3 regions of the Shewanella sp. N2AIL genome follow, and region 2 is predicted to be linked to each of the others. Evidence: predicted binding sites of a transcription regulator. Region 2 holds the regulator's gene; each other region holds the start of a gene.
What was found. Region 2 encodes LexA, which represses DNA repair genes until DNA is damaged. Its sites were predicted from a motif close to TACTGTATNNNNATACAGTA; they were not measured.
Positions count from the first base shown of each region.

Region 1 (10,397 bases), on a different contig from region 2:
TGATTGTCCATACTCGCGATGCGCGTGAAGACACGATCACTATGCTTAAGCAGGGCAACGCGGATAAAGTTGGCGGCGTACTGCATTGCTTTACTGAGAATTGGGAAATGGCGAAAGCGGCGATTGATCTTGGCTTTTACATTTCAGTATCAGGCATAGTCACCTTTAAAAATGCCGGTGAACTGCGCACCGTTATCCGTAAAGTGCCACAGGATCGCCTGCTAGTTGAAACTGACTCGCCCTATTTGGCGCCTATTCCACACCGTGGACAAGAAAACCAGCCCGCCTATGTGCGGGATGTTGCTGAGTTTGTGGCCGAGCTTAGAGGTGAGCGCTACGAAGATCTTGCTGAGTACACCAGTAATAACTTCTTTAATTTATTCAAAGATGCGGCGCGTTTAGTCGGCCGTTAGTTTTAAGTGCTTTGACCCACGTTATGCGATTGCGTGATTGCCAATACTGAGACATAAAGGATCAGGCAAAAAGCTCAGGCATAAAGGCACTGGGATAAAGACATTGGCATAAAAAAAGGCCCAAAACGATGAAAGCTGTTTGGGCCTAGGGGAATGGCTCGTTGAAGAGCCGTGCGCTACAGGTGAAAGCGCCATGCAATGCGCTTTACAATAGACTCAGTGTAGTCGAGCTTTTGCCCTAGAGTCGCGTTCACCTTCCCCTTTTTTAGGTTATTTATCGCTAAAAAACAGCGAAATTATAACGATTTTGTCTGTTCTGGTAGCAATAACACTTTATCTTTCACTAAGTCTCTGGGCAGGTTGTTTTTTAACTTATTGCCTAAATGTTTCGCCATGCCTAACGGCGCGCCGCCATAACAGACGATCACTTCACCTTGGGCTTTGCCTGCGGTCGCTAAGGGAATATCTCGCCCCATCAAATACTCTTTGGCTTCAACATCGCTCACATCGACCGTTTTTGCCGTTGGGCTAAGTTGTTTTCCCGCTAAAGCAATAATCGCTTCATGGCGGACTTTAAAACCGTGCTTACTGTTATCGGCGAGTTTAATGCCAATACGCTGAAAGCGCATACGACCGATAAAAGCATTGAATTCATGGGGAAATAGCCAGAATTCATCATCGCGAACCATGATGAGTTCGTCTGGTAAGCTGATGCCTAAATCCTGCTGAAAATAGTCTTTGATCCCTTGAGCTTGTTTCGCTGATGCGGTCGTGAAGGGGAAGTTTTTCTGCAGTTTAGGCTCAGGCAGTAATCGCGGCACAGAGGCAGTTTTTGTCAATTTAGCGACAAAGAAACCTTCACTGTCGTAAATCTGTGGCCAGACATGCAAGAAGCCTTCGGCAGTCGTGGCTCGCTCAGCGCCATCAAATAAATCACTTAAGGATTCAAATTGCACGGCATCGCCGTAGACTTGTTTTAAATACTCGCACACGCCTTGGTTTTCGAGACGGTTTAAGGTGCAGGTCGAGTAGACCAAACTGCCGCCGGGTTTCAGGGCGAGAAACGCCGATTCGATTAAGGCTTTTTGGGTTTCGCTAATCGCCAACACATCGTCAAGACTCCAATGTTTTAACGCATCGGCGTCTTTACGCACTGTGCCTTCGCCGCCACAGGGCGCATCAATGAGCACGGCATCGAAACTTTCGTATAGGTATTCGCCAAACACACGGCCATCGAAATGGGTGAGAGCGCAGTGACTTGCGCCCATGCGCAGCACATTGGCGTGCAATACTTTCACGCGGCTCGCCGAATACTCATTCGCCACCAATAAACCTTGGTTTTGCATCAATGCGGCCATTTGCGTGGTTTTTGAACCCGGCGCAGAGGCGAGATCGAGTACGCACTGCCACTTTGCACTAGTCGTAAATGCACTAGGCGTAAAAAGTGCGGTTGGTGGCAACATAGAGCTAGCTTCTTGAATGTAGAATAGGCCCTGAATGTGCTCTAAGGCATTGCCGAGTTGTTCTTCTTCATCGTAACTGATCCAAAATCCGTCTTCACACCAAGGAATGGGATCGAACGTCCAGCCCTTAGGTTGCATCAGAGTCTTAAAGTCGTCGCTGCTGATTTTTAAGGTATTGACCCGAATTGAACGTCTAAGCGGCCTGTCGCAGGCGGCAATAAACTCGTCCATGGATAAATGGGCGGGGAGTTCTTGGGTGATTGTATCGATAAAATTTTGATTTAATTGAACCATTGATTTCATTGAACCATAGGAAAATAGACTGTGTATCAACTGGCGCGAGTATATCATAATCCCTTATTGGGTCTGAGATTTTATCCCAAGTGCCTCAGCCGTTATGGTGATTTGAGGTTTATGCACTGACGATTGCCGCAATAATGGAATGAGTCGCTATAAAGCTAGCACTCAGTAGCCATGAGCTAATAGAATAAAAACAAATAAAAATAAGGGGATTAGCGTGCTTAATCGCGTGTGGTTAGCTTTCTTTGTTACGGCATTGCTGGCAATAGCGGTGCAACTGTTCAATGGGCACATAGACGTCCTATCGGCTTCGGTCGCCGCATTATTTGCTAGCGCTAAGCTTGCCGCTGAAATTTCCCTTGGGCTGATTGGTGTACTTTCTCTGTGGATGGGATTGATGCAGGTGGGCGAGAAGGCCGGAGTGGTCAGCGCGATAGCCTTTGTGTTTGAGCCCTTACTGCGCCGCTTGATGCCAGAAGTGCCCAAGGGCCATCCCGCCTTTGGCAGTATCACGATGAATTTAACGGCGAATATTTTTGGTTTAGATAATGCCGCCACGCCGCTTGGTTTAAGGGCGATGCATGATTTGCAGAGTTTAAATCCGCTAAAAACCGTGGCGACTAATGCACAAATCTTATTTTTAGTGCTCAATACTTCCTCGGTGACCTTAGTGCCTGTGACAGTATTCCTTTACCGTGCCCAGCAAGGTGCTGCCGCGCCTGCGGATATTTTCCTACCGATTTTACTGGCAACCTCGGCCTCGACATTGGCGGGCTTACTGGTAGTGGCGTTAGTGCAGCGGATTTCGTTATTGAACTCAGTGGTGCTCGGTTATGGCGCCTTGATGCTCTCTGGCCTAGTGGCGAGTGGTTTTTATCTGATGACCTTAAGTGCTGAAGCTATTGGCACAGTGTCGACGGCAATGGGTAATGGCATTTTATTGTTATTAGTGTTTACCTTCGTCATTGTTGCGGGCATCCGTAAGGTGGCGGTTTATGATGAGTTTATTGAAGGGGCGAAGGCGGGTTTTGCCCAATCTATCCAGCTGATCCCTTATTTGCTCGCCATGTTATTGGCTATAGGTTTACTGCGCGCATCCGGTGCCTTGGATTATCTGTTGCAGTTGATTGCCAGTGGCGTGCGGATACTGGGTTTTGATACGCGTTTTGTCGATGCTATGCCGACCGCGCTGATGAAACCTTTTAGTGGTTCAGGCGCCAGAGCCATGATGCTCGAGACAATGGATCATCACGGCGTCGATTCTTTTGCTGGCCGATTAGCGGCGATTTTTCAGGGCAGCACTGAAACTACTTTTTATGTTCTCGCTGTGTATTTTGGATCTGTGGGTATTCGCCATGGCCGCCACGCCTTAGCCTGTGGGTTAACCGCGGATTTTGCAGGGATCAGCGCTGCGATTGCCGTTTGTTATTGGTTTTATGGATAAGGGGTTAGAGTGTTGAGCGCCCTAGAATGTGTCAATGACATTTCGATAAGCTGAAAATCAATCAGGCGCATAATGCGCCTGATTGATTTGTAAGAGCTTTAATATTAGTGCGTTGGTGTAAGTATTTTGAAGAAAAGAATTACTGGGCTGGCGCCCATTCCAGCCATTCGTTATCGGCTTTGTGTTGCAATCTTAATACAGTTCCTGCTGCTAAACGATTACCCTCTTGAGTCGTGTCCTTAGTCGCGACATTAATGCCGCCAGCGAGTAAGGTTTCCAGCGAGCCCGCTTCGATTTGCGCACCTGAAAAGAGGCCAACATCGACTTTAATCCCAGAAGCATCCCAGAACTGACTGCTTTGATTCACTAAGTGACTGTACTGCGGCTCAATATGGGCCTGCATCAGCACGCTATTGCCCTGTGTCGACAGGTGATAACCGTCGATTTGACCGACTTTGATACCACGGAAGAAGATAGGTGTGCCGACTTTCATCGAGCCTAAGTTGGTATCTTCTAAGGTGAATTTTAGCGCATCTTCGGCAACGTTGGCATAGCTGCTGGCAGCGAGGTTGGCAACAAACTGGGTCGCTTTTTGATTGCTTGTACCCGGCAGTACACCGATATAAGGGCCAGTGATCAAGGTTTCTGGCGCTTTAATTCCCGCCAGAGAAATTTGCGCATCCACTAGATGATATTCACAGTCGCTGCGGCTGAAATGTTCGGCGTATTCGCCGTAGAGATAGGCCGTTGCAGTGAGTGTATTGAGATCGGCATTGAGCTTCACCTGCGACACTTCACCCACTTGATGACCTTGATAACGAATCGCTGCCTTGGCCGCCAGTTTACTTGAAGCGGGTAAGGTGAGGCGAATTGCCTGCGCCTGAGTTAATGCCAGCTGCTTGCTCTCATAGAGTTTTAAGTTAGCTGCATTGCTGGCTTTGCCATTACTATCAAGCAATCCCAGACTGATGCTGCCCTTTAATGCTCCTTGAAGCGGCGCGACCGCAACATCAATACCGGCAAGACTGGCGCTAATATCCACGGCGCTGTTACGCCAGAACACATTCGGCTTTTTCAGCAAGGGCTGGAACTGTTTGTCGATAGCGAGCTTGATAGCAAAGTCTTCGGTCTTACTTTGCCAGTTCACTGAGTCAACTGTGCCAATTTGCATCTTTTTATAGTAAATCGGTGAGCCTTGGCTGACATCGGCGCCATCTTGACTGATTAAGGTCAGATGCACTTGTTGCTGACGATCATAGAAGGCTGTCGCGGCATCCACAGAACTAAACAAGGTGAGGGCACTGTTGGCGGCGAATGGTGTATCGCTGTGGCCTTGGATCAAGCTCACTGCACCTTGAGTGAGCGTCGTAAAGTCCCTTGCTTTGACTGAAACGCCCTCTAGTGATGCTTTTACTGTTAATGCTGACTCAGGGACAAAATAGCTGTCACTGCGAATTAGGCTAGCAAACTCAGGTTGTAACTCGAGTTGGTATTCCACCGCCGATAAATCTTTGGTTAACTTAACCGCAAGCACTGAGCCAATAGGGATTTGCTTAAAGCGAACTTCGGCGCCCGCTGAAATGCCCATGTTTTCGGCTGAGGTTAAGGTCAAGAAACGCTTCTTCGATTGCAGTAAATCAGGCGCTTTGGCTTGTAAGGCAAAACTGCTTGGCATCGCCGTTTTTGTATTAATGCCCGGCAGGAAGTTGATCACGCTGCCCGTTAGTAAACGCTCTGGATTTTTAATGCCTGAGAGGGAAATATCGGCACCTTCAAGCCAAAACACGCCGTCGTTAGTTAACAGTGAACCGTATTGAGGTTCAAACTTAGCCACAGCTGTTACGCCATTGGCGGTGAGTTGCTTGCTTAAAATACTGCCGATACTGATGCCGCGATAAACAATGCGAGTGCCTTTGTCGACGCCGTTAGCATCAGCCATGGTTAGGTTTATTTCTATGCCGCCAAGGGCTGTGGTTTCTGAATCATAAAGCGAAAAAACGTCGCCGTTTTTGGCAATATCCGCTTTATCGTCAGAGCTGAAACTCACGCCGCCAGCCAGAATGGATGCCAAACTCTCAGAGCTGACTTTAACCCCAGTCAGCGAAGCATCAATTTTAACACCGGAGACATTCCAAAAGTGAGAGTTTTTCTTCACTAATCGCGCGTATTGCTCTTGAATAAAGGCGCTGATGATGACTCTTTGATTACCATCTAGACGATAGCTGACTACGCTTCCAACCGGAATTTGGCGGAAAAATATCGGCGAGCCAACATCGAGCGAACCGAGTTTGTCTGAGGTCAATTCGACCATCACACCTTCTGAGCCGATTTGCATCGGCGGTGGTTGGCGTTCTGCTTCAAAAAATGTTGACGCATTACCTTTACCCGGTTGAATCGCAATGTAGTTACCCGAAAACAGTGCATCTAAGCCTTCAACACCTGTGATGCTGGCCTTGGGGGTGACAAGCCAGAAGAGGGTCTCTTTATTTAAGAAAGGCTTAGCACGGTAGTCCATCATGACTTTAACGTTTACGCCCTTGAGATCTTCATCTATGCCAATGTCTTTGACTTTACCGACAGTCAAGCCTTGGTATTTGACTAAGGTTTTACCTACGTCAATCCCTGTGGCGCTCGGAAAGTGAATTTGAATTTCAACGCCCGATTCTTTAATGCTCTTGATGCCCAGCCATGCACCCAATGCCAACGCGACAATAGGCAGTAGCCAAATGGGCGAAAAGAGTTTTTTCTTTACAACTTTCGGCGATTCAATTTGTGTCATCTTGAGGTTCCAATCGATCCCAGAGTAAACGAGTGTCTAACACTTTTGCGGCTAACTGAGTTAACAGAATAACCAAGGCAAATGCAGTCGCTGCAGGCGCGGGTTTAGCATCGAGTAGTTGTCCCATATTCACTAATGCCACTGTGATTGAGATGACAAATAAATCGAGCATAGACCAACGACCAATCCATTCGATGATGTGAAAACCCACCATCAATTTCTTTTTTGAAATCGGAATATCAAAGCTGATCGCACACAGATAAATGGATAAGCCGATGATTTTAATCCATGGCACTAAAATACTGGCAGTAAAAACTATCACGGCAATGGGCAACATATCTGAATGCACTAAATGCAAAATGCCTGAAAAAATGGTGTCGTGCCGCACTTGCCCTTGATTGGTCAGCATAGTAATGGGGTAAATATTCGCTGGCACCAGCAAGATGGCTGCTGTAATCAACAAAGCCCAACTTTTTTGCAGGCTAGAATAGTCCCTGACCTGTAACTCAGCTTCACAGCGCTGGCAATGGGTGAGGTCACTACTATTGAGCTGGCGGCATACCTTGCACAGACACAGGCCGATATCTTTACCTTGTTGCTTCATATCAGCGATGACCTTCCAATAAAGTCCACATGTGTTCTAAGTCGTACTCTCGTTGAAGAAATAAAGTCACGAGAAACAACATAGTGAAGCAAAATGTGCCCATACCAAAATAAATATCCGAAAAATCAGAAAGCTGGAACGATGAAACCAAAAAGCTGATCACATAAATTTCTAGCATAGTGAGCTGCGACAATACGCCATGAAACTTCAATAATTGCTTTAATGAGTTACGCCAAAAAAGACGACTCAGTCCCCATTTCACAATCAAAATCTGCGTCAGTATCGACAATAGTAATAAGCCTGGACCAATCACAGCGGCGGCAAGCACGGCTAAACCTACAACCCAATAACCTTGGTCAAATACTGCAAACGCGCCCTGAAAAACTGTGGTGGTGCGAATACTGCCGAAAAAGTGAATTTCGAGTACGGGTAAAAAATTGGCAGGAAAATAAAACACTAATGCCGAGATACATAGGGCGAGCATGCCATTTACAGAGCAGTAGGGAGTGTCATAAAGTGCAGTACTGCAACGGGGGCAAAGGGCTCTGACACCGCTTGGCAAGGCACGTTTGCGGACTGCTAAATCGCAGGAACGGCAAAGGATTACTGAATTTTCTGCTGCGTTTTCATGCATATAAAAATATATATTAGCCTAAATAGGAGTAATAACAGCGAGATCGGTGCAAAGTGTAGTGCTAATAAGCCGTTCTGCACAGTCTAGCGCTTTATAATCTTGGCAACGAAAGTACGCTAATAATATCAGATTAATCAGAACACTTGCATCACAAGTTCAATCTATGTCACTCTAGTTACTGTATATAAAAACAGTGCGAGGGCAGTCATGGCAGTAATAACACAGTTTGTCGTGGTCAGAGAAGGGGTTGAAAAGATGACATTCACATCTAAGAAGGAGGCTGATGCCTACGATAAGATGCTCGATATCGCCGATAACCTTATCCCCTTCATTCAAAAAGCTGATTTAGGTATAGATGAAAGCGTGGGCGAAAAGCTCGCATTCTATTTTGCTAACAATAAAGATGAGCTGACGAACTTGCTTAAAGGTGTCGTTCAGGTTAATAGTACGCCAACGAATCCACCTGCTGCGAAAAAAGCGGCTAAAAAGACCGAAGCAGCAGAATAAAATTGTTAGGAAATGTAATGAAATCGAAATTTTATGAGTCACTTAACCGTCAAGCCTTGGCCTTGTTGGAAGGGGAAGACGACCTTGTTGCGGCAATGGCGAATTTTTCAGCCTTACTCAATGATAATTTGACTGAGCTGAACTGGGTGGGATTCTACGTTATGCGTGGCGAACAACTCGTACTAGGCCCATTTCAAGGTAAAGTGGCTTGTACACGTATTCCGTTAGGAAAAGGCGTGTGTGGTACGGCGGCATTCACCAATCAAACCCAGCGAGTGGCCGATGTTCATCAATTTGATGGCCATATTGCCTGTGATTCTGCCAGTAATTCTGAAATCGTTGTGCCAGTTCGTGCCCAAGGTAACGTGATTGCTGTGCTCGATATTGACAGCCCAATCTTCGATCGTTTCGATGAAGAAGACCAAAAGGGGCTGGAATTACTGGTTAAAAGTTTTGAAAACTGCCTATTTGATTAATTTTCGTACAATAACGCATAATTCATAGTCGCAATCGGTGGCGTGCGCCTTATAATATGCGCCTGCACGCATTAAGCTGGTTTGATTGGCATGCAATGAATAAGCTTAGTGTTTTGAGCTGTAAAAATTTGTTAAGGTATATTTTTTTTAACTTTAGTAAACGCGGCTAGGATGCTAATTTGTACGTTGACTCAATATTGAGTTTAACGAAGATAAACGACACGTAAGAAGTTGATATATATCACCTCGAATCGATGTCCCTTTTTGACTGTGGAAGTAATGATGGAATCAACAGAAAAGTTGACCGACACCAATGCAATTTTGGCGTATTTGTATGAAACATTTCCTTTGTGCTTTATTGCTGAAGGTGAAACTAAGCCATTAAAAATCGGATTGTTTCAAGATTTGGCTGAAAGGTTGGCTGATGATTCTAAAGTCAGTAAAACTCAGCTCAGAGTTGCCTTAAGACGTTACACCAGCAGCTGGCGCTATTTAAAGTGCGTTAAAGCGGGCGCACAACGCGTTAATCTGGATGGCGAACCTTGCGGCGAGTTAGAGCAAGAGCACATTGACCATGCTCAAGCCATGTTGAAAGAAAGTCAGGATAAAGCGAAAGCGAAACGTGCAGCACTCGCACCTAAGCCTGCGGCGAAGAAAGCACCTAAAAAGGTGGCTGTTCCTCAACGTGCTAAAACTGAGCGTCCTGCTAAGCCTGCGCCTAAAGCTGCAGCGCCAGTCGTAAATTATGTCCAAGCACAATTGACTGATTTAACGAAAAAACAACGCGTCAATGTTAAGTTAGGTATGACACCCGTAGCCGGTGTGATTACCGATATTAACAAGGAAGATATTCATGTTCAGCTTGATAGTGGCCTAACGATTAAAGTTAGAGCAGAACATATCCTGCTGTAATCATTTTTTAAAACGGAGTAACTTGTTGATGCGAAAACTCACTTTGGCTACCTCGATCGCCACTGTTTTTGTCGGATTCTCGGCTTGGGCCGTACCACCCACGATTCAAATCAGCGAGTTACCCACTCTCAAGCAGGAAGCGCAACATAAGGTCGCGAGCAAAAGGGTAACGGACTTATACACTCGTTCGCACTATCATAGATTTAATCTTGATGATGCCTTTTCTACGCAAATTTTTGACCGTTACCTGCAGCAGTTAGACTATCGCCGCAATGTGTTAACCCAAGCGGATGTCGATAGCTTTAAACCTTATGCTACCCAATTCGATGACATGCTCAGTTCTGGTGAACTTGAGCCTGCCTATAAAATGTTTGATATCGTCCAAAAGCGTCGTTATGAAGGCTTTGTCTATGCTTTATCCCTTCTGGACAAAGAGATGGATTTCTCCGCCCCCGGCGATGCCTATGAGTATGACCGTGACGATGCGGCATGGCCAAAAGATCAAGCCGAGATCAATGAGTTATGGCGTCAACGTGTCAAATACGATGCGCTAAATCTGAAACTCACAGGTAAAAAATGGCCTGAGATTGTTGAGATCCTGCAAAAGCGTTACAACAACGCCATCAAACGTTTGACTCAAACCAACAGTGAAGACGTGTTCCAAGGCGTGATGAATGCCTTCTCACGCAGCATTGAGCCGCATACGAGTTACCTGTCGCCACGCAATGCTGAACGTTTCCAAATGGAAATGAATTTAAGCCTTGAAGGGATTGGTGCTCAACTGCAACTTGAAGACGATTACACTGTTATTAAAAGCTTAATTGCTGGCGGCCCTGCGGCTGGCAGCGAAAAACTGTCGCCAGAA
Region 1 is NZ_JALBYT010000009.1:10,917-21,313, forward strand. Features, by position in the region: gene MO387_RS07330 (YchF/TatD family DNA exonuclease) at 1-413, shown strand, start outside; gene rsmF (16S rRNA (cytosine(1407)-C(5))-methyltransferase RsmF) at 710-2,170, opposite strand; gene MO387_RS07340 (spore maturation protein) at 2,394-3,620, shown strand; gene MO387_RS07345 (MlaD family protein) at 3,760-6,399, opposite strand; gene MO387_RS07350 (paraquat-inducible protein A) at 6,386-7,003, opposite strand; gene MO387_RS07355 (paraquat-inducible protein A) at 7,005-7,637, opposite strand; gene MO387_RS07360 (YebG family protein) at 7,845-8,144, shown strand; gene MO387_RS07365 (GAF domain-containing protein) at 8,162-8,620, shown strand; gene proQ (RNA chaperone ProQ) at 8,903-9,532, shown strand; gene prc (carboxy terminal-processing peptidase) at 9,561-10,397, shown strand, end outside.
Region 1: a site for LexA is predicted at 7,814-7,833, ahead of MO387_RS07360 (YebG family protein). Genes of this name have one in related genera too.

Region 2 (10,397 bases):
ACCTGCACAAACATTTAGAGCATTTTAAAGCGGATCATGATCGCGAACCCGATACGAAAGAGCATTGGCGCATCGTCACCGAAGCGTCGATTGAAGTCGGCCCAGCACTATTTTTCTCATTGATTATTATTACTTTAAGCTTTGTGCCTGTATTTGCACTTGAAGCGCAGGAAGGTCGATTATTCGCGCCACTGGCCTACACTAAAACCTTCGCCATGGCGGCGGCGGCCTTTTTATCGATCACCTTAGTGCCGATTTTAATGGGTTACTTTATTCGCGGCAAAATCCCCAGCGAACGCAGCAATCCCATTAGTCGCGGCTTAATTGCACTTTACCAACCGTCACTAAAACTGGTACTGAAATTCCCTAAAGTCACCCTGATGTTAGCGCTAATCGCGCTGGCCAGTGCTTGGTATCCCATGACACGTATGGGTAGTGAATTTATGCCCGCCCTCGAAGAAGGCGATTTGCTCTACATGCCAACAGCGTTGCCCGGCATCAGCGCCAGTAAGGCTGCCGAAGTGTTGCAGCAAACCGACCGCTTGATCAAAACCGTGCCCGAAGTAGCCCGCGTGTTTGGCAAGGTAGGCCGCGCCGAAACCGCGACCGATCCGGCGCCGCTGACCATGCTTGAAACCACTATCATGCTCAAACCTCATGACGAATGGCGTGAAGGCATGACCTTAGATGGCATCATTGCCCAGCTGCAGCAAACCGTAAAAGTACCGGGGCTCACCAATGCTTGGGTGCAACCCATCAAGACCCGTATCGACATGCTCTCGACGGGAATAAAGACCCCTGTCGGCATTAAGATCACTGGTGCCGATGTCAACGAGTTGCAAAGCATTGGCACTAAGATTGAAGCTATCTTAAGCAAAGTGCCGCACACCAAATCGGCCTACGCCGAACGCAGTGGCGGCGGCCGTTATATCGATATCAGCCCGAAACTGGATGTGGCCGCTCGTTACGGTATGACGTTGCAGGATATTCAAGATGTGGTGCGTTATGCCATCGGCGGTATGGATATTGGCGAATCAGTACAAGGCGCCGAACGTTATCCTATCAACCTGCGTTACCCCCGTGAGCTGCGCGACAACATTGAGAAACTGCGCGAGCTACCCGTGATCACTAAGTCGGGGCATTATCTGCCGCTACGTAACTTGGCCGACATCGAAATCAACGATGGCGCGCCTATGTTAAAGAGTGAGAATGGCCGCTTAATCTCTTGGGTGTTTATCGATATCGAGGGCACCTCTATCGGTGAGTATATCGCCACCGCGAAAACTGCCTTAGACGCCGAACTCGTCGTCCCGCCCCGTTACAGCTATAGCTTTGCGGGTCAGTACGAATATATGCAAAGAGTCGATGCTAAGCTTAAACAAGTGATCCCTATGGCATTAGCCGTCATCTTCATCCTGCTGATGATGACCTTCGGCTCCACCATTCAGGCCAGCATTATTATGCTCAGCCTCCCCTTCGCATTGGTCGGCAGTACTTGGTTGTTATATCTACTGGATTACAACATCTCAGTGGCCGTTGCTGTCGGTATGATTGCCTTAGCGGGTGTCGCAGCCGAGTTTGGGGTGGTGATGTTGGTGTATCTCAATAACGCCATCAAACACAGGCAAGAAAAAGATAATTACCACAGCGTCAATGACTTGAAAGAAGCCTTGATTGAAGGCGCCGTCATGCGGATCCGCCCCAAAGCGATGACAGTGGCGACCATCTTCTTCGGCCTACTGCCCATAATGTGGGGTGCGGGTTCGGGTAACGATGTGATGCAAAAAATCGCCGCACCTATGGTCGGTGGTATGGTTACTGCCCCATTACTGTCACTGTTTGTACTACCCGCGCTTTATTTACTGATTTACTCGCGTAAATTAAAGAAAGATCCTGCGCACGTAAGTTAACGGCAAGAGAGCACCCATAAAAATCCCCTCAAGCTATTAAGGTTTGAGGGGATTTTTCATTCAATAAGGCTAAAAAACTAATGTAGCAACAGTGCTACACACCACTCTGAGTAAAATAAGCCTCTTAGTTTATAACGCTTATGTGTACCATTAACTTAGCGCACCACAGGATTGACCCGACTTACTGCAGCAGAAAGGATTCCATCACATGATTAAGCCATTTTGTTTGACCATCCGCCGGATATGGCCGCAAGCACTTTCCCTTAAAAGCCTATCGCGTATGTTACTTGCGGCGTTCGGTTTATGCGCTGCGTTAATCATTTCAGCAGCACCTGCCTTTGCCGCGCCCGCAACCGGTGAGTTCGTTGCCGATAAACGCTGTGAGCTATTTCAATCGAAAAATAAGCAGACGAATCCAGATCAATGGCAGAGCAATATTGGTGAGCGCTATCCGGTACTCGAAATCCTCGGCAACAGCGCCAAACCTGATTGGCTGCGAGTGCGCACCAACGCAGTGAAGTCTCCCATGCGGTGGATCAGTGGCGCTTGTGGTCAGTATCTTTCCAATGTTGCAGGCAGTAATGTATCGACACCTGCAACAGCGGTAGAACCAGCGCAAACCACCACGGCATCAGACATTAAAGCCAAAAGCCGAGATAGCCTTAAAGAGCATGTCACACCAGAGAAACGCCAAGGAGATCAATGCCAAATCGGCGATGAATTTGACGCCAACGTGCTAGCCTTAAGCTGGCAAAGTACCTTCTGCGAACTCTATGGCCGCCGTAAAGCAGAATGTCGTGCCCTCAGCCAAACGCCTGAATCGAGCCAGTGGCAACACTTCAGCCTGCACGGACTGTGGCCGAATAAACAGCAATGCGGCACGCGTTACGGTTATTGCAGCACAGTCAAACTACAACCAAATGATTTCTGTACTTATCCTGAGTTTGAACTGAATCCATCGGTGCGCAAAAATTTAGAAAAAGTCATGCCAAGCACCCAATATGGCACCTGTTTAGAACGCCACGAATGGTGGAAACACGGCACTTGCCGTAGCCAAGACCCTAACGAGTACTTTTTATTGGCAACCCAGCTGACCCAAGCGGTCAATGCCTCGGCATGGGTACAAAAATTTATTCATGACAACATAGGTAAGAGTGTCAGTAAAAGTGAGTTAAACCAAAGTTTTGATAGCAGTTTCGGTCAAGGTGCTCACGTTAAAATGAGCCTAGAATGTGGCAAAGGATTACTGAGTGAAATCCGCATTAACTTGCCCGAGGTCATTAAAGCCTCAGACTCCTTGCCTAGCCTACTCGCCAAGGCTAACAAGGCAGGCAGAGGCTCCTGCCCTGAGACAATCATGATTGATAATGCTAATTAAACAGATGGTTAGACACATAAAAACGGCGACTAAGTGTCGCCGTTTTTAATCTTAAATGTGACTCGTCCTAAATATGGCCTTACATCTGATTAAGCTTGATCACCGCAAAGGTGGCGCCTTGGGCGTCGGCTATTACAGAGAATCTGCCCACATCGGGGATATCACTGGGCGGAATGCACACTTGCGCGCCTAACGCTTGGGCTTTTTCTGCAAATGCATCGCAATCGGCTACTGCAAAATAAAGCAGCCAATGGGGAGAGATATCACCCCATTCGGGCATGATGGTCATCATGCCGCCGATGGATTGACCATCAACTTGCCACTCAGAATATTCGATGTCCGGCATGTCGCTGGGCGAGTTAGTCCAAGGGAATATTTTGCAGTAAAAGGCTTCTTCAGCGCGCGGCTCTCTGCAAGCCAGCTCAACCCAGCAAAGGGTATTGAGTTCACCCTGACGGCGAGCACCGATATGATTCTTCGCTTGCCACAGCGCAAAACGTGCGCCTTGTGGATCGCTCACCTGCGCCATCACGCCCGCGTCAGCAACAATGTGCGGCCCCATGTGCACTTGGCCACCCACATCTTGAATCGCTGCAATGCTGGCATCCATATCATCAACGGCAAAGTAGACTCGCCAATGGCTAGGGATCTGCGACTCTGACTCGGGGATTTGGTACATGGCACCTAAATCATCCCCCGCTAAATTGAATAGCGAAAAATGACCTTCTGGGATCGGCATGTCAACTGAGTCCCAACCAAATAACGCTTGGTAGAATGCCTTAGCAGCTTGCCAATCGTGGCTTGCGAGTTCAACCCAACATGCATGTCCTTGTGCGTACTGAGTAATTTTCATCATTTGCTCCTTCGTTTTTACAATCATTCGAGTTAAGCCTGAGTTCGTACTTCTGTCCAGTGTCGAGATAAAAAAGATCTGCAGGATTAAAACTCAATCGCTAAATACAAAAAAGCCCTCTCGCAGAGGGCTTAAATCATCGAAACAAATTAGGAATATTGCGGCAGTAAATTTGCCATCGCGAGCAGATGACAAGCACCCGTGACTATGCCAAATAACACCACAAGAATAATCAGCGGCGTACCGCCTATCACTCTAAAACCTGTGCTCTCGGGGAATAACTGCCGTGATTTATAGGCCATCAGCGCCGGGACGATTACCGCCCACACTGTCGCCGCTAATGCCGCAAAGCCAATCGCCACTAAGAAGCCGTCGGGGAACAGTAATCCTAAAATCGTCGGCGGCACAAAGGTCACTAACGCGGTTTTCATCCGGCCCGAGCGCGAATCGTCAAAACCAAACAAGTCGGCGAGATAATCAAACAGACCTAAGGTCACCCCTAAGAAAGATGAAGCCACGGCCAAGTTAGCAAACAGGGTCAACATACTGTTCAACCAGCTACTCGCCATCACCTCGGACAAAGCGCCCACCAAGACCCCCATATTGCCGCCTTGGGCAATAATGTCGATAAACTGGCTGCGGGGAATATTGCCCATAGTCGCCACTAACCAACAGGCATAAATCACCAGCGCGATAAAGGTGCCGACGAAAATAGCCTTGATAATGGTGGTGGAATCTTTGCCGTAATACTTCACTAAGCTGGGAACGTTACCATGGTAGCCAAAGCTGGCAAGACCAAAGGGTAGCGCCGCCCACAGATAAGGTGAAAAGCTATTATTACCATCGGGTTCGAGCAACTTAGTCACATCGATTTCGATCAGTAAATTGCCGATTGCAAGGAAGAAGGTAATGATCATACCGCCGAGCATAATCGTGGTAATGCGATCCACCGCCTTAGTGCTGATCAATACGATACTAGCCAACACTATGGCAAACACCAGCCCAGCAACACTTTGCGGTAACTCAATTCCCATGCCCTGCAAGCTGTGATTCACAATCGAGCCACCACCGCTGATATAGGCATAAGTCAAAATATACAGCACGAAAGCGATAGAAACGCCGTTCACTATCCGCCAAAACTGCCCTAAGGTTTGCTTGCTTAAAGTATCGAAGCTAGCACCCGGTTCGAAATGCAAATTGGTTTCGAGCAGCAATAAGCCCGACATCAACATGCAAAACCAAATGCCCAATAACATTAAAATCGAATAGCCAAACCACATACCGGCACCGACCACGGGCAGAGAAAACATCCCTGCACCTACGGTCGTGCCGGCAATAATCATGGCGCCGCCGAGCAAGGACTTACCTGCGGGCTTATGCTTACCCGCATTCATATGATTTGCCATTAAACTGTATGCTCCGCGGTGACACTCGCCACTATCGTTTGTTTCACTGACGGACGTAATAAGCTATTGGCTTGATCTCGTATGCGATTGATATTGGACTTATCTTGGTTATCCGCTAGATAGCCCAATTCTTTGAGCTTAACGCTCAAGGTGCCGTAAAGTTTCTTATCGTAGAACTCAGGCGCGGTAATGCCATGCAAAGCGCCTAAACGCTGGGCGAGTAGATGACTCTCAGACTCAAGTTCTGAGCGCTCCATCTTAGGCCTGTTCGCTAACAGATTGAAAATAATGGCATAGCGTTGCAGAGTCTCGCTTACTGAACTGGCTAACAATAATAGTTGGCTAGTGTGCTCAGGCACGACGGTTAAGGTATCAGTCTCAACCACTAACCCTTGTTCAATGAAGAAATCCAGCACTTGATTGACATAGGCAGGTACATCCTTAATGCCCATGAAGAGTTCGGCTTTCAGCAGTGGATAAAAATCGGCAACGATTGACACCACTTGCTGACGCGGGATCTGCTCATTATGCGTTAAACAACTCGCAATTAATGACGGTACAATAAATAAGTGGATGATATTGTTACGATAGTAAGTCATGGACACAGCCTGACTCGCCTCGATAGACACGATTTCACCTAAAGGATCGGCACAAACAACAAACTTATTCAGCTCTAAACCTTGCTGCACTAAATGCTTACCATCACCTTCGGCAACCGAAGTATAAGTAGTGTAAGGCACTTTTTTGAGTAGAGTCAGATACAGATCAAGCTGACGTTCCAGCAGACTGCGCTCTAAGGCATTTTGATCTGTGGCCAGCAACACTAAACTCGTCAAGGTCACCGAACTCGCCGCTGCAGCATCGTTAATATTTGTCATCACTCGATTCGCCAGCACGTTTACCGCTGGCGTTAACCAGCTTGGTTTTTGCTCAGGATCATCGGCCAACTCAGTACGCCAGTTTGGCGCGCGCTCATTTAAGAAGTTTTGCAGAGTAATCGGCTCGCCAAAGTTCACATAACCTTGGCCGAAATTACCAAGTTTGCGAATCGCACCAAACACCTGCCACACAGATTCTTTTTTCTTTTTCTTACCACTTAACTCTTTATGGTACGTCGCCACTTCCATCACATGGTCATAGCCTAAATACACAGGCACCAATGTTACCGGACGCTCGATACCGCGCAGCACGCTGTTCATCGTCATAGCAATCATGCCGGTTTTTGGCGCCAATAGACGACCGGTACGTGAGCGGCCGCCTTCGGAGAAATATTCCACCGAATAACCTTTCGCAAACAGTTGATCTAAATACTCACGGAATACTGCGGTATACAGCTTGTTGCCATTAAAACTACGGCGGATAAAGAAGGCACCACCGCGACGGAACATAGGCCCCGCGGGCCAGAAGTTGAGGTTAATACCGGCTGCAATGTGCGGCGGAACCATGCCTTGATAATACAAAATATACGATAACAGCAGGTAATCCATGTGGCTGCGATGGCAAGGCACATAGACAATCTCGTGGCCATCATGGTGCAACTGGCGAACTTGCTCGGCGCCTTTGATGTTGATCCCGCTGTAAAGCTTGTTCCACAACCAAGTTAAAAAACGCTCGGCAATACGCACTAAACTATCTGAGTAATCGGCAGCGATTTCATCGAGATACTCAATAGCCGTCTCGCGCGCTTGGGTCTCAGAAATCTTTTTGTTGGCCGCTTCTTCTTGAATCGCTTTACGCAGCGACTCGGATTTGAGCAGCGAATGAAACAATGCTTGGCGATTTGGCAGCACAGGCCCTGTCATCACCTTACGTTGACGGCGGAAATGCACCCGCGCGACCCGCGCTAATTTATGGGCAATCCCCATGTCAGTGCCGTGTTCGTCGGCCATGTATCGCAGAGATACCGCATTTGAAAACTGTACGAAGTTATGTCGACCTAAGAATAAAATCATCAAGCATTTGCGCAGCCAAGTCGGGTTTTCCCGCTCAAACACAGCCGCCTTCATAGTGTCGTCTTCTTTCCCTGGCGTGCGGCCCCAATATAGGCTTACGGGCACCAGTTGAATGTCTAATTCAGGGCGTTCCTTATGCACGGCCAATAAACGCATAAAGCATTCGAGGAAAGGCTCGTTACCCGCACGCTCACCAAACAGCGGCTTACGCCCTTGAAGGCAGACAACCCGAGGCGCGATTACACCATTTGCCACTAAAGGCTCATAGGGGCTCGGCAGTCCTAACTTAGCCGTAATTTCGCTCAGGGCAGCGATGTCACTCAGCGATTCCGTTTTCATCACATAAGCAAGGGGTCTGGAGGCATCCAGATTCAGATCGGCAAAGGGATCCTGAGGCACAACAATAGTGTGCACTAAGTGTTTTTGGATCCAGCGTAATGATTTCAACCAAAGAGAGTCGTGTTTAGGCATTATTCTTATGCAATTAAGTACGTTTACTAGCCCGGTAGAATACCAGACTATGGGTAATATTCGCTAATTCTCTCCAACATAGCTAAAAAGTGGTTAATACTTGCGCTGCAAATAATACTGTATATACTAACAGTAACTGTATAGAAAAACAGGAAACACCATGAGACCTTTGACGCCACGCCAAGCTGAAATTTTAGAGCTAATTAAACGAAATATTGCCGATACTGGCATGCCACCCACTCGGGCAGAAATCGCGACCCGTTTAGGTTTTAAGAGCGCCAATGCGGCTGAAGAGCATCTTAAAGCGTTGGCGAAAAAGGGCTGCATTGAGATCATGCCAGGCACATCGCGGGGCATTCGTCTGACTGCGGAAGTCGAAGAAGTAACTGAAACAGGTTTACCGCTTATCGGTCAAGTAGCCGCTGGCGAACCTATTCTCGCCCAAGAACATGTTGAACAGTACTACCAAGTCGACCCAAGCATGTTCCATCCCGCCGCCGATTTTTTACTGCGGGTTAAAGGCGACAGCATGAAGAATATTGGCATTCTCGAAGGAGATTTGCTGGCTGTTCATAAAGTACAACAAGCTAGAAATGGTCAAGTGGTTGTCGCTAGAGTCGACGACGATGTCACTGTTAAACGTTTCGAAAAAAAAGGTAATGTGGTCTATCTACACGCCGAAAATGAAGACTATTCCCCGATTAAAGTGGATTTAGGCTATCAAAGTTTAACAATTGAAGGACTCGCCGTCGGTGTGATCCGTAATGGAGATTGGCTATGAACAAACTACTTGGCAATGCACCCCGCCATCCGGGCTTGTGGCTCGATGAAGTCCGTGATGCCGACTATGACTGGCACCATGCACCTATCGCCTGCATGCCAACTAAGACTCAAGGCCGCCAAGAGTTAATCCATTTGAGTGCGCAACTCGCCCAGTTAAGCCAACAGGGTCGTTGGTTAGTGCTCATCAACCCACCGAGCATTGGCTACAAACAAATGCTCGCCAATGCAGGCGTGCGTATGGACAGAGTCTTGCTGGTGCACGCTAAAGATGAAGTCGAAACCCTGTGGGCAATGGAAAAAGCCTTAACAAGTGGTACGTCCAGTGCAGTTATTACTTGGACCCAATCACTGGATGCACGCGATAATCGTCGCCTGCAAATCGTGGCTAAAAGTGCCCGCGCCATGGGTATAGTGCTTGAAGACGTAAACAGTCACTTACACGGCGACGTACGCATTGAGCAAGGCAATCTCTTCGGCCAACAATCTTTTTTTAGCGCTGTACATTAAATATTCATTTATTTTTTACCTTGAAAGCCGCCTCGCCTATGAATGTGAGGCTTTTTTTTGGCAATTTTTCAGACAATTAGATAAATAAGTGATCTTGATCAATATTTAAACAGCAAGTATGGTTGATTTAGTCGGCGATGATATATCGCCGCCCGTGGCAAATAAATCGAGCCGTAATCGAGTTCAAAATGCCACTAAAAATAGAGAACAGATTTATTTCAGTCGTATGTGCCAGCGTGGCTAATACCAGCAGTAACAATACTTAATTAAAAGTAACAGCCGCCAACGCACGTTGAAGTCAAAAACGCTTTTTTGGGAACTGAAGAGTTTGCATAGAGTTGAGACTTACTGTGTTGCTCTTCTTTGTAGTTGCTATTCGCAATTGGCAGAGGAGAAGTCTTGTGAAGCAATTGTTGTATTGTTTACTCGTGGTGTTATTCGCACCACCGTTGGCCGCCGCGGACATGCGGTTCAACATGACCCCTGGCGTAACCGAGATCAGTGGCAAGGTTTATCACTTGCACATGACCATCTTGTATATCTGCTGCGCCATTGGCCTTGTGGTCTTTGGCGTGATGATTTACGCCATGATCAACCACAGAAAATCCAAAGGCGCTGTCGCGTCGCACTTTCACGAAAGCACTAAAGTTGAAATCGCTTGGACGATTCTGCCATTTATCATTTTGATCTTAATGGCGATTCCAGCGACAAAGACCTTAATTGCGATGGAAGATCCCAGCGACGCCGATCTGACCGTTAAAGTCACGGGTTCCCAATGGAAATGGCATTACAGCTATTTCGATCAAGACATTGATTTTTACAGCATACTCGCAACCCCTAGAGCCCAAATCGACGGTACCGAAACCAAAGGTGAACACTACCTATTGGAAGTCGATAAGCCGCTCGTACTGCCGATAAATCGCAAAATCCGCTTTTTGATGACCTCTGAAGATGTCATCCATTCATGGTGGGTACCTGCTTTTGCCGTGAAGAAAGATGCTAATCCTGGGTTTATCAATGAGGCCTGGACTCGCATAGACAAACCCGGCATTTACCGTGGTCAATGCGCGGAACTCTGCGGTAAAGACCATGGTTTTATGCCGATTGTAGTGCAAGCCTTACCCGAAGCCGAGTTTG
Region 2 is NZ_JALBYT010000013.1:85,899-96,295, forward strand. Features, by position in the region: gene MO387_RS09915 (efflux RND transporter permease subunit) at 1-1,910, shown strand, start outside; gene MO387_RS09920 (ribonuclease T2) at 2,119-3,288, shown strand; gene MO387_RS09925 (VOC family protein) at 3,368-4,141, opposite strand; gene mtr (tryptophan permease) at 4,291-5,547, opposite strand; gene plsB (glycerol-3-phosphate 1-O-acyltransferase PlsB) at 5,547-7,970, opposite strand; gene lexA (transcriptional repressor LexA) at 8,131-8,751, shown strand; gene MO387_RS09945 (SulA-like leucine-rich domain-containing protein) at 8,748-9,260, shown strand; gene coxB (cytochrome c oxidase subunit II) at 9,662-10,397, shown strand, end outside.

Region 3 (10,397 bases), on a different contig from region 2:
CATCAATCGCCAAAGGGTTTGGGGTTGATAAAGTGGCTTCCATTCTCGATAAATACCACGCGACTGGGTATTTAGTTGAAATTGGCGGTGAACTGAGCATTAAAGGTGCTAAAGGCGATGGTAGCTCTTGGCGCGTTGCCATAGAGCAACCGACCGATGATGGCTCTGAAGCCGTACAGCAGGTTATCTCACCAGGGACTATGGCGATGGCGACCTCGGGCGATTATCGTAATTATTATGAGGAAGACGGCCAACGTTTTACCCATATAATTGATCCACGTACCGGTTTGCCAATCAATCATAAGCTAGCATCTGTGACCGTATTGCATCAGAATTGCATGACTGCCGATGGTTTTGCGACGGCTATGATGGTTTTAGGTACAGAAGCATCATTGGAGCTTGCCAAGAAGGAACACTTGGCGATAATGCTAATTGAAAAGCAAGGCGAAGGATTTAAAGTCTATTACAGTGACGCCTTCAAGCCTTTCCTTAAGTAGTTGGAGTTAACATGAGCACTTTTATCGCGGCATTTGTAGTTTTATTACTGTTCTTTTTGCTGATGTCGATAGGTTATCTCATCAAGCGCAAAGCCGTCGAAGGAAGCTGTGGCGGTTTAGGTGTTCTAGGGATTGAGAAAGCGTGTGATTGTGATGACCCTTGTGACAAACGTAAACGTCGTATGGCCGCTGAAGAAGCGCGCCGTGAGAAGTTAACCAAAGATCGTATTATTTAATATTCTCTCAATCGTCTGTTTCGACAATAGCCTCCCATCTGGAGGCTATTTTTTTGCATGAAACTTATCAAGCTAGACCATCCAATTAAATTTATCCTTGGGTTATGAGGGAGATAGCGCGTTAATCTAAGCAGGAATGAGAATGCTTTTCATCATTAAGTTTGTGAAATATAAAGATAATTTGAGTTGATGGGTAAATTGTACTAGGCTAGAAGCTTGATTTAGATCAATCTTTTTCACGCTTACCAAGGATAGTAACTTATGAAAGGTCATCCTAAAGTGGTTGGGCAACTGAATCGGGTGCTTACCTGTGAGTTGACCGCCATCAATCAATATTTCCTCCATGCCCGCATGTTTAAACATTGGGGCTTAGAGAAACTCAATCACGTCGAATACAAAAAATCCATCCAAGATATGAAGCACGCCGATAAGCTCATCGAGCGCGTGTTGTTTTTGGAGGGTCTCCCAAATTTGCAGCAACTCGAGAAACTTCGCATTGGTGAACATAGCCAAGAAATGCTCGACTGCGATCTGGCCATGGTGCAAGAGCAACTGACATTGCTGCGTGATGCCATTAACCTATGTGAAGCCGAGCAAGACTATGTGAGCCGCGATCTGCTGGAAGACATCCTTGAAGACGAGGAAGAACACTTAGATTGGCTTGAGTCGCAGCAAGAGCTCATTACGCTAACCGGGATTCAAAATTATCTACAATCGCAAATTAGCGACCAATAGGAGCGGAATATGAAAGGCGATAAAGACGTCATCGATGCGTTAAATCGACTCCTAACGGGAGAACTCTCGGCAATGGATCAATATTTTGTCCATGCCCATATGTACGAAGATTGGGGCTTGAATGAACTCTATGAGCGCATCGCCCATGAGTCCGATGATGAAAAAGCCCATGCGGCCAAATTAGTACAGCGTATTTTATTCCTCGAAGGAACGCCTAATGTTGCCGCCCGTGAGGCGTTGAACATAGGTAAAGATGTGGAAGAGATGCTGCGTAATGATCTCGCCTACGAGTACAAGGTCGCGGACGATTTGCGCCAAGTGATTGCCCTGTGTGAGCAGAAGCAAGATTACCAAACCCGCGAAATCCTCGAAGTATTACTCGACGATACTGAGTCGGACCACATGTATTGGCTCGAAAAACAACTCGGACTTATCGACCGTGTTGGGCTACAAAACTACCTACAAACTAAGATGTAATCACTAAATCGAGATCAGCGGGAGTGTCTCGCTGATCCTATTTCTACCGCTTCCTATTAATCCAATCTGTATATAGTCTATCTGACTGTAAAACTCTGCCTCTACAAACTCATCCTCTGCAAAACATCTTAAATTTAGCGAATCCTGTTATAAGGCCAATATCCTTTCTTTACAAATACTTATTTACGTTTTTTATGGCGATTTCATCTGTTGTTAACAGGTAAAAATTGTTACCGTGTAAAACTATTTTTGCGAGCCATATTGTTAACTTGTTGGCCAGCCAGACGGGAAGATTGATGGGATATATGAAACGTTCTCTAAGTTTGCAGTTAGTGGTGACTATCGTTGGAGCGCTTGCTGTACTGCTTACCTTAGTCGCCGCTTTGTTGGTGACGAAAGAAAGTGATAACACGCGAAAGCAGGTCGATGCGGATATTTCGGCGTTAGTTGCCTTAAAAGCCAATGAGATTAGCGGTTACTTTATTGCTAAGGGCCAAGTGATCCATTCAGTGTTTGCCGAGCCGGGTTTAGTCAAATGGTTTACTCAGTATCACGCCCGTGGCAGTCATCTCGCGGCTGATCGCCATTATCAAGACATTATTGCTTACTTTAAGTCTTTCTCCGATCGCGATAGCGATGTTAAGTCGGTGTTTTTTGGCTCGGCCAATACCTTCGAGTACTTTGACCTTAATGGCCGCTTCGATGGCGACCCAGATTACTACACCAACAAACGACCTTGGTGGCAGGAGGCGATTGACCAGCGTGGCTTGTTTGTTGGCGATCCTGCGGTCGATGCGAACGATGGTTCAATTTCTGCCACGGTTAAAACCCCTGTTTATGCTGCCAATGGTGAGCTGATTGGGATCGGCGGCATGGATATTTTGATTGATACTATTGGTAAATCCCTGCTGGCACCGATCAAATACCGTGACTTTGGCCAAGCTTTCTTGATGACAGACGAAGGCAAGTTGGTGTATTTCCCTGGTTTTTCAGAACGTTTCCCGCCGGGTTCTTTGGCAAATCAAGTGGACACTCAGTTTAAGCAGACCTCAGGGTTTTCGGCATTAAGACAACAGATGCAAAGGGAAGCGCAAGGGTTTGCTAACGTTACGTTCAATGGCGTGCCCCAGCGGGTGAGCTTTGTGACTGTGGGCGGCGATTATCCCAAACAAAAGTGGCACTTAGCCTTTATGTTGCCCCACGAAGTGATTGAAGCGCCAGTGACCGCTACGTTCTGGAATGCGAGTATGGTCGCCATAGGTATCATGCTGCTAATGGGGGTGACGGTATGGTTGATGTTGCTACCCTTTAGACGTCAACTCGCTAATTTATTGGATGCGATGGAAGATATTGCCGAAGGTGACAGTGATTTATCAAAACGTATTCTAATGGATCGAGAAGACGAGTTAGGCAAACTTGGCGATGCCTTTAATCGCTTTGCCGAGAAAGTGCAGCACATGCTGTTGGATACGCGCAGTTTAACCCAAGAGGTAGGCACGGGTGTTATTGATGCGCGGCAGATTTGCGATTTAGCCGTGTCGTCGGTCTCATCGCAGAAGCAGCAGATAGATTCGGTTGCTACCGCTGCAACGCAAATGGCGCAAACCAGTCAAGAAATGGCTGTCAGTGCCCAGAGGGCGAATGATTTTGCTCAGAAGGCGCAAACTCAAGCCTACGATGGTACACAGATTGTTTCCCGTGCGACCGAAGGGATGAAGGCACTGTCGCAACAAGTGATTGCGGCGGCGAAAGTGATTAAACACTTACGCAATAGCTCAGAGCAAATCGGTGAAGTCTTGAGCGTGATCCGTAACATTGCCGAGCAAACTAATCTATTAGCCCTTAACGCAGCAATTGAAGCGGCGCGTGCGGGTGAGCAAGGCCGTGGCTTTGCTGTGGTGGCAGACGAAGTGCGCACGTTGGCATCGCGTACCCAAGATTCTACCGCTAACATTCAAGGCATTATCCAAACCTTGCAACAAAGCGCATTGCAGGCCGAGCAAGTGATGGAATCGGGCGTTGAGCAAGCGAAAGCGGGGCAAGAGTTAACGACTCAGGTCGAAGCGGCACTGAATGATATTGCCACGGCGATTATGTCAATCCAACAGCAAACGGTTGAAATAACCGTAGCAATCGATCAGCAAGCCGTGGCAGCCGAGGAAGTGGCGCTCAATGTCGATAATGTGCGGGGGTTGTCGGATCAGTCTTTGCTTTCGAGTCAGGACTTGTCGCAAAGCTTGCAAGGCTTTGAGGATATGACCCGCGCACTTACTCGCAATATCGGCCAATTTAAGATTTAAGCCTGAGTTGGTCAGTGAACTATTTGCTCACTGACCATCAGCTCAATCACGGCATCACTCATAGTGCACTCACAAAAGGAGCTTAGGCTCCTTTTAATTTTAGGTTTCCCGCCCGATCCTCGCTAAATTGATGACGAACACTTGATTACTGTTTTTATATACAGTATTTTGGCGTTGGAGGAATTCAACGTGCGAAAAATTATTCACATCGATATGGACTGCTATTTTGCGGCAGTGGAAATGCGCGACTTTCCCGAATACCGTGGCAAGCCTTTAGCTGTGGGCGGCAGCAGCGATCGTCGTGGTGTTATTAGCACTTGCAGTTACGAGGCACGTAAATTCGGTGTGCGTTCGGCGATGGCGACCGCTTATGCCTTTAAGTTGTGTCCCGATCTCATTTTGGTTCCTGGGCGGATGCAGGTTTATAAAGATGTCTCACTGCAAATTCGTGAAATTTTCTCCCGCTATACCCCATTGATTGAGCCGTTGTCCTTAGATGAAGCCTATTTAGACGTGAGTGAGTGCCAACAATATAAGGGCTCGGCGACCTTGATTGCGCAGGCCATTCGCAGCGATATCTTAGCCGAAACTGGGTTAACCGCTTCGGCAGGCATAGCACCTGTGAAGTTTTTGGCTAAAGTTGCCTCGGATTTGAATAAGCCAAACGGCCAATATGTGATTACCCCTGAGACACTCCCTGATTTTGTTAAAACCTTATCGCTGCGTAAAATTCCCGGTGTCGGCAAAGTCACCGCCGAAAAGCTCTCCTCGCTTGGGCTCAATACCTGTGGTGATGTGCAAGCCTATTCTAAACCTGAGTTATTGGCGCGATTCGGCAAGTTTGGTGGCGTGCTGATTGAGCGTTCCCAAGGCATCGATGAGCGGGGCATTTCCGCCGACAGAGAGCGTAAATCAGTGGGTGTTGAAACTACGCTGGCAAAGGATATTTATAGCCTAGAGCAGTGCCAGCAAGTGATGCCGGGGTTGATCCAAGAATTAGCCCTACGTTTGAGCCGCAGCGCTAAAGAGCGCAAAATTCACAAGCAAGTGGTCAAACTCAAGTTTAATGATTTCAAACAAACCACCATTGAGCATCGTAGCGATGAAGTCTCGATTGTGATGTTTTATGATCTACTCGCACAGGCGATGGCAAGGCAAGAGGGTCGCGGCATTCGCCTATTAGGTATTTCGGTCGGCCTCGCCGATTCTATCCTCGCAGTGCCCGAAATCCTAAATGCCCAGACTCAGCTTGATTTAGCGCTCTAGGCGTTTACTGAGTCGATACGCCGCAGACTCATACCTGAATGGCTCAATAAGCCTCGGGTGGATTTGCCAACATAAAATCAATTAACAGTCTGACCTGCAAGGGTAAGTTGTCCCGATCGCGATACATCAAGTAGGCGGTGCGCGGAATACCTTGCCATTCTGGCAGTATTTGAACGAGCTTGCCGCTTTGTATCTGTTCACTCGCCATGCTGATGGGCAATAGTCCAATACCGAGTCCCGCCACTACAGCCTGACTGGCGATCGCCATATCATCGACGGCTAATTTGATGTTCCCCCTCGGCTCAAACTCGAAATCTTGCCCTGTGATATTGTGCTGTAAGCGCCATGTTTTTACGGGCTTTGCGATGATAACTGGATGCTGTTCGAGTGCTTCTATGGCTTGCAGTGCATGCCACTGGGTTGCCGATGTGCTGGCGCAAAGCACAAAGCTAATCGTGGTGAGCGGCCTTGCAATCCAATCGGGATCTTTAGGTTCACCCACTCGAAAGGCGATATCGATGGCGTTTTCACTGACATCGATATTCATGTTCGACAGGCTTAAATCGATGTCGATATTGGGATAATGCCGTTGGAAGGCGTTGAGTGATTCACCTAGCCAGCGATAGGTAGTGTTAATGGGCGCCGAGATCCGCAGTTTGCCAACCGCTTGATGTTTATCCGCATGCAACTCACCGGATACCTGGTTTAACTCGATAAACAGCGGGCCGCAGCGTTCGAGATAACGCTGACCTGTGGCGGTAAGGTTGACTCTATGTGCGTCTCTGTGCAGTAAACGCAGGCCTAATGATTGTTCTAACAGATTGATTCGACGACTTAAGGTTGAAGGTGGAATGCCTAAGTGTTGCGCCGCGAGCTTAAAGCTCCCTTGTTGTGCCACCACCCAAAATAGGCGCATATCGTCTAAGGAATAATTAAGTTTCATATTTGGAATTTAAGCTCTCAATCTTGTAGGTTTTAATAATATATGAAACTTATAAACTAAGCTCAATCCCAATTACCTCCCTAGAGTCCGATATGAAATCCCATACACCTTACATGACATTCGTTTGTCTACTGATTTGCGTTTTTAGCTGGGGCAGCGTGTTTCCCATTGCTAAGCGAGTGCTGGAGGAGATGTCAGGTGAATCCCTCGTATTCTGGCGTTTTACCATTGCGGCGGTGACTCTGGCGTTATATATCGTTTTTACTCGGCAGGCTTGGCCCAAATTGAGTTTGGCGCAATACGCTGTCATAGCGCTAGTGGGCGTGATTGGTGTGGGCGGCTTAAATCTGGCGTTATTTAATGGGCTGCAGTACACCTCTGCCGCCAATGGCGCCTTGATTATGGCGCTCAGTCCGCTGGTGACTTCAATCGTCAACGCGCTATTACAGCGTGAATGGCTCAGCAGACAACAAGTGTTTAGCTTAGTGGGCGGTTTGGCGGGCGTACTGCTAGTGATCACCAACGGCAGTGTGCAGCAGTTGCTCAATTTCAGTTTTAACCAAGGTGATGTGATGATTGCCGCTGGCATGTTGGCGTGGAGTGGTTATACCATTTGTTCGCAACGGGTCGGCCATTGGTTGCCTGTGTTGCCCTTTACCTTGCTGAGTATGATAGCTGCCAGTGTGTCTATGTCCGTTGTTGGGCTAGGCCGTGGTGAGTTTCACCCTTGGCAGGAGCTGATGGGGCTGTCGACAACGGCTTTGTCTAGCGTGCTCTACATAGGTTTATTCGCTACTGTGCTCGGTTATCTGTTTTGGATTAACGGCGTTAAGGCGCTTGGCCCCGCTAAGGCATCGGTCTTTTTTAATCTCGTGCCTGTATTTGCAGCATTAACGGCGTTAGCTATGGGACAGGCGGTAACGGAAATGCAATTGGTAGGGATGCTGATAGTGATCCTTGCGTTGATGTTACCTATGTTGGTCAATCTGCGGGCGACAAGAGGCTTAATGGTTAAGCGCTGCTAATCGATGCTAGCTTTGCTGTTTAAATATAAGGGAGCACCGGAATTCAGATAATCACTGCGACAGGTTTATGCTCCCTTATTCGGTAGAGGGGACTTTTCAAACATCACATATTTGCAAGCACACACTTTCAACAACTTACAGTTTAAAACGACTGACCAGCGCCGTGAGGTTACCCGCCATTGACGAGAGTTGTACGCTCGCGGCGTAGATTTCATCAGTGTTGCGTAAACTGTCCTCCGACTGTTCGGCAATGTGTTGAATATTTTGATGACTCTCATTGGCCATAGTGGTTTGCGCTTTGGCAGCGAGGGCGATTTGATTATTCATCTCGCTGATCTGACTCACCATTTCTGCAATATGCGCGAGGGCTTCACCGGCATTACTGGCGGCTTCGACGCTTGAAATGGCCTTTTCATTACCGATATTAATTGCCGCCACAGCGCTTTGGGTGCCATTTTGCACATTGGCGATCATCAATTTAATTTCTTCGGTGGATTGGTGGGTCTTAGAGGCGAGGGAGCGCACTTCATCGGCAACCACAGCAAAGCCGCGTCCTTGTTCGCCCGCTCGCGCCGCTTCAATCGCTGCGTTAAGGGCTAATAGATTGGTCTGTTCGGCAATAGATTGGATCACCTCAAGCACGCGGCCGATATGTTGGCCTTCTTGTTCGAGTTTGTTGATTTGCATTTCTGCCGAGCCTACATCCCCTGCGAGTTCTCGAATTACATTGATGGTTTTTTTCACTCTTTCTTGGCCATCTGCGGTAAAGATATCGGCTTGTTTCGCGGCATCGGCGGCATGACTGGCACTGACTGACACTTCTTGCACTGAGGCAGCAATGTGATCACTGGCATCGGCGATTCTGTGGGTGGCCGCCTGTTGATCCATCAAGGTATGTTTTGCCGTGGCACTGGTTTTGGCTAGCCCTTCGGCGGCGACATTAAGCTCCGAAGTAGATTGTTTAAACTGCGAGATAATGCCATGTAAGTTATCGAGAAAATGATTGAATGCCTTGGCGAGATCACCAAGCTCGTCCTTAGAGGTTAGCTGGACTCGCTCGGTCAAATCACCATCACCATCGGTAATGTCGTGGATTTTCGCGAGCAAAACTGCGAGCGGCTTACTAATGAGTTTAGGCAAGGCAACGATGAATAGAATGCAGATCAGGATACTAATCGTTAAAGCAATTAACTGCATCTGCTGCCCACGATAGGCGTCATCATCCACTTGGGTGACGGCTGCTGCCGTGTTGCTGTTTAAGTCATCGATCAACTGATTAATATTTTGATGCAACTGCTCGAATTGCGTCGCTGCTTGGCCAAAACTCAGATCAATGGCGGTCGTGCGACCGTTACGGCCATTTTGGGTGCGCTGATTGCTGATTTCAGAAGTGGTGGTACTCCACGCCTCGAAACTGCGATTTAATTCATTGAGTTTTTCTTTTGCGAGGGGACTAGTGGTCACCTCGGAAAACTGATTAAGGTGTTCTTTGACCAAAGATATACTATTAGTGTGCTGTTTTAGAAGGCTATTATAGGAGTCCGTGCCCACGTTAACGAACATCAGGCTACGTTCGGCAACTTGCGCTTGGTAAAGCTCTTTATCAGCTTGCAGCAGTTCAGATTGGCTCGGTAAGTATTCGAGTGCGAGCGTATTTGCGCTGTTATTTAATGCTTTAAGCCCTAAGATGCCAGTTGAAGAGGCGAAGATGACTACGCCAGCGAGTAGCAGACTCGGGTAAGTCAGTTTCTGGTTAACGGAAAGATCTTTATACCATTCCATAGTCACGCCCTCCTTGATTGATACACTGAAAGGTGAGGGCCGCGATAACCACGAAATAAAAGCGGATGCGGCCCATCACTGGCGTTCTCTGGCTATTAGAGTCCGAATTGATCGAGGTTGATCCCGATGGTGATAGCACCAATTGCGGCATCGCCATCCATGACGGGTATCGATATTTGTACCAGATAAGCTTGGGAGCTAGTGTCAAATTTGACCGGACCTATGTGCTTATCGCCTTTGCCATTGGCGAAGGATTTTTGCCATTTATCCTCATCACCCTGCCAGTAGTCCGAGGTTTTACTGGTCATGGCGACGTTAGCACCTTGATTATCCATGAGAAAAATTTCTTGGTAGTAAGGTTGGCTGGCTTCGAAGGTGGTGAGAAACTTGGCCGCTTCGTTGTTCATCAAGGACGACATAAAATCATCAATCCCAGCGGTGGCGATCCATTTTTCATCTAATGTTTTGATCGAATCTAAACTTTTGCCTTGAGCATTTTGCGCTTTAACGGCATTCACCAGCACCACTTCTTTACCTAATGGCATCAGTGAATCGGCTAGATCGATAACGGCTTGGGGGACTTCTTCGGCGAAACTGAGGTTACTGCTGAGCAGTAGTGCGGCGGCTGACAAGATTTTACCAAATTTCATGATCTCTATTCCTTAAGGTCACAGTATTGAAGGGGAAAGCGGCTATCTCTAAAAGCGCGACAAGCAAAAATACGTTCGGGTTAGACAGAACAACTATAGTAGAAAATTCAAGTTATTCAGTTCTTTCATAAAAATTTTATCAATGGCATTTCTACACACTAATAGAAGGCGCGATAAAAAATAAGGCCACATCTGACTTGAGCAGATGTGGCCTTGAATTGAGTGCCAATTGAGCGAGCTAGGCTAACATTCTGGCGTTACGCCTTAACTGGAATACGCTCGAGTACGGCTAATAATAAGGTCCAATATTGGCCGACTGTGGTGATGTTCACCATCTCATCTGGTCCGTGTGGATAACGAATCGTGGGGCCAATCGAGACCATATCCATTTCTGGATAAGGTTTCTTGAATAGACCACACTCAAGACCCGCATGGATCACCATGATCACAGGCTCTTTCTGGTAAATGTCTTGATAGGTTTCGCGT
Region 3 is NZ_JALBYT010000023.1:15,937-26,333, reverse strand. Features, by position in the region: gene MO387_RS14070 (FAD:protein FMN transferase) at 1-497, shown strand, start outside; gene nqrM ((Na+)-NQR maturation NqrM) at 509-733, shown strand; gene bfr (bacterioferritin) at 995-1,468, shown strand; gene bfr (bacterioferritin) at 1,478-1,945, shown strand; gene MO387_RS14050 (methyl-accepting chemotaxis protein) at 2,242-4,245, shown strand; gene dinB (DNA polymerase IV) at 4,435-5,511, shown strand; gene MO387_RS14040 (LysR family transcriptional regulator) at 5,555-6,454, opposite strand; gene MO387_RS14035 (DMT family transporter) at 6,547-7,479, shown strand; gene MO387_RS14030 (methyl-accepting chemotaxis protein) at 7,615-9,261, opposite strand; gene MO387_RS14025 (cache domain-containing protein) at 9,357-9,911, opposite strand; gene MO387_RS14020 (aminoacyl-histidine dipeptidase) at 10,169-10,397, opposite strand, start outside.
Region 3: a site for LexA is predicted at 4,392-4,411, ahead of dinB (DNA polymerase IV). Genes of this name have one in related genera too.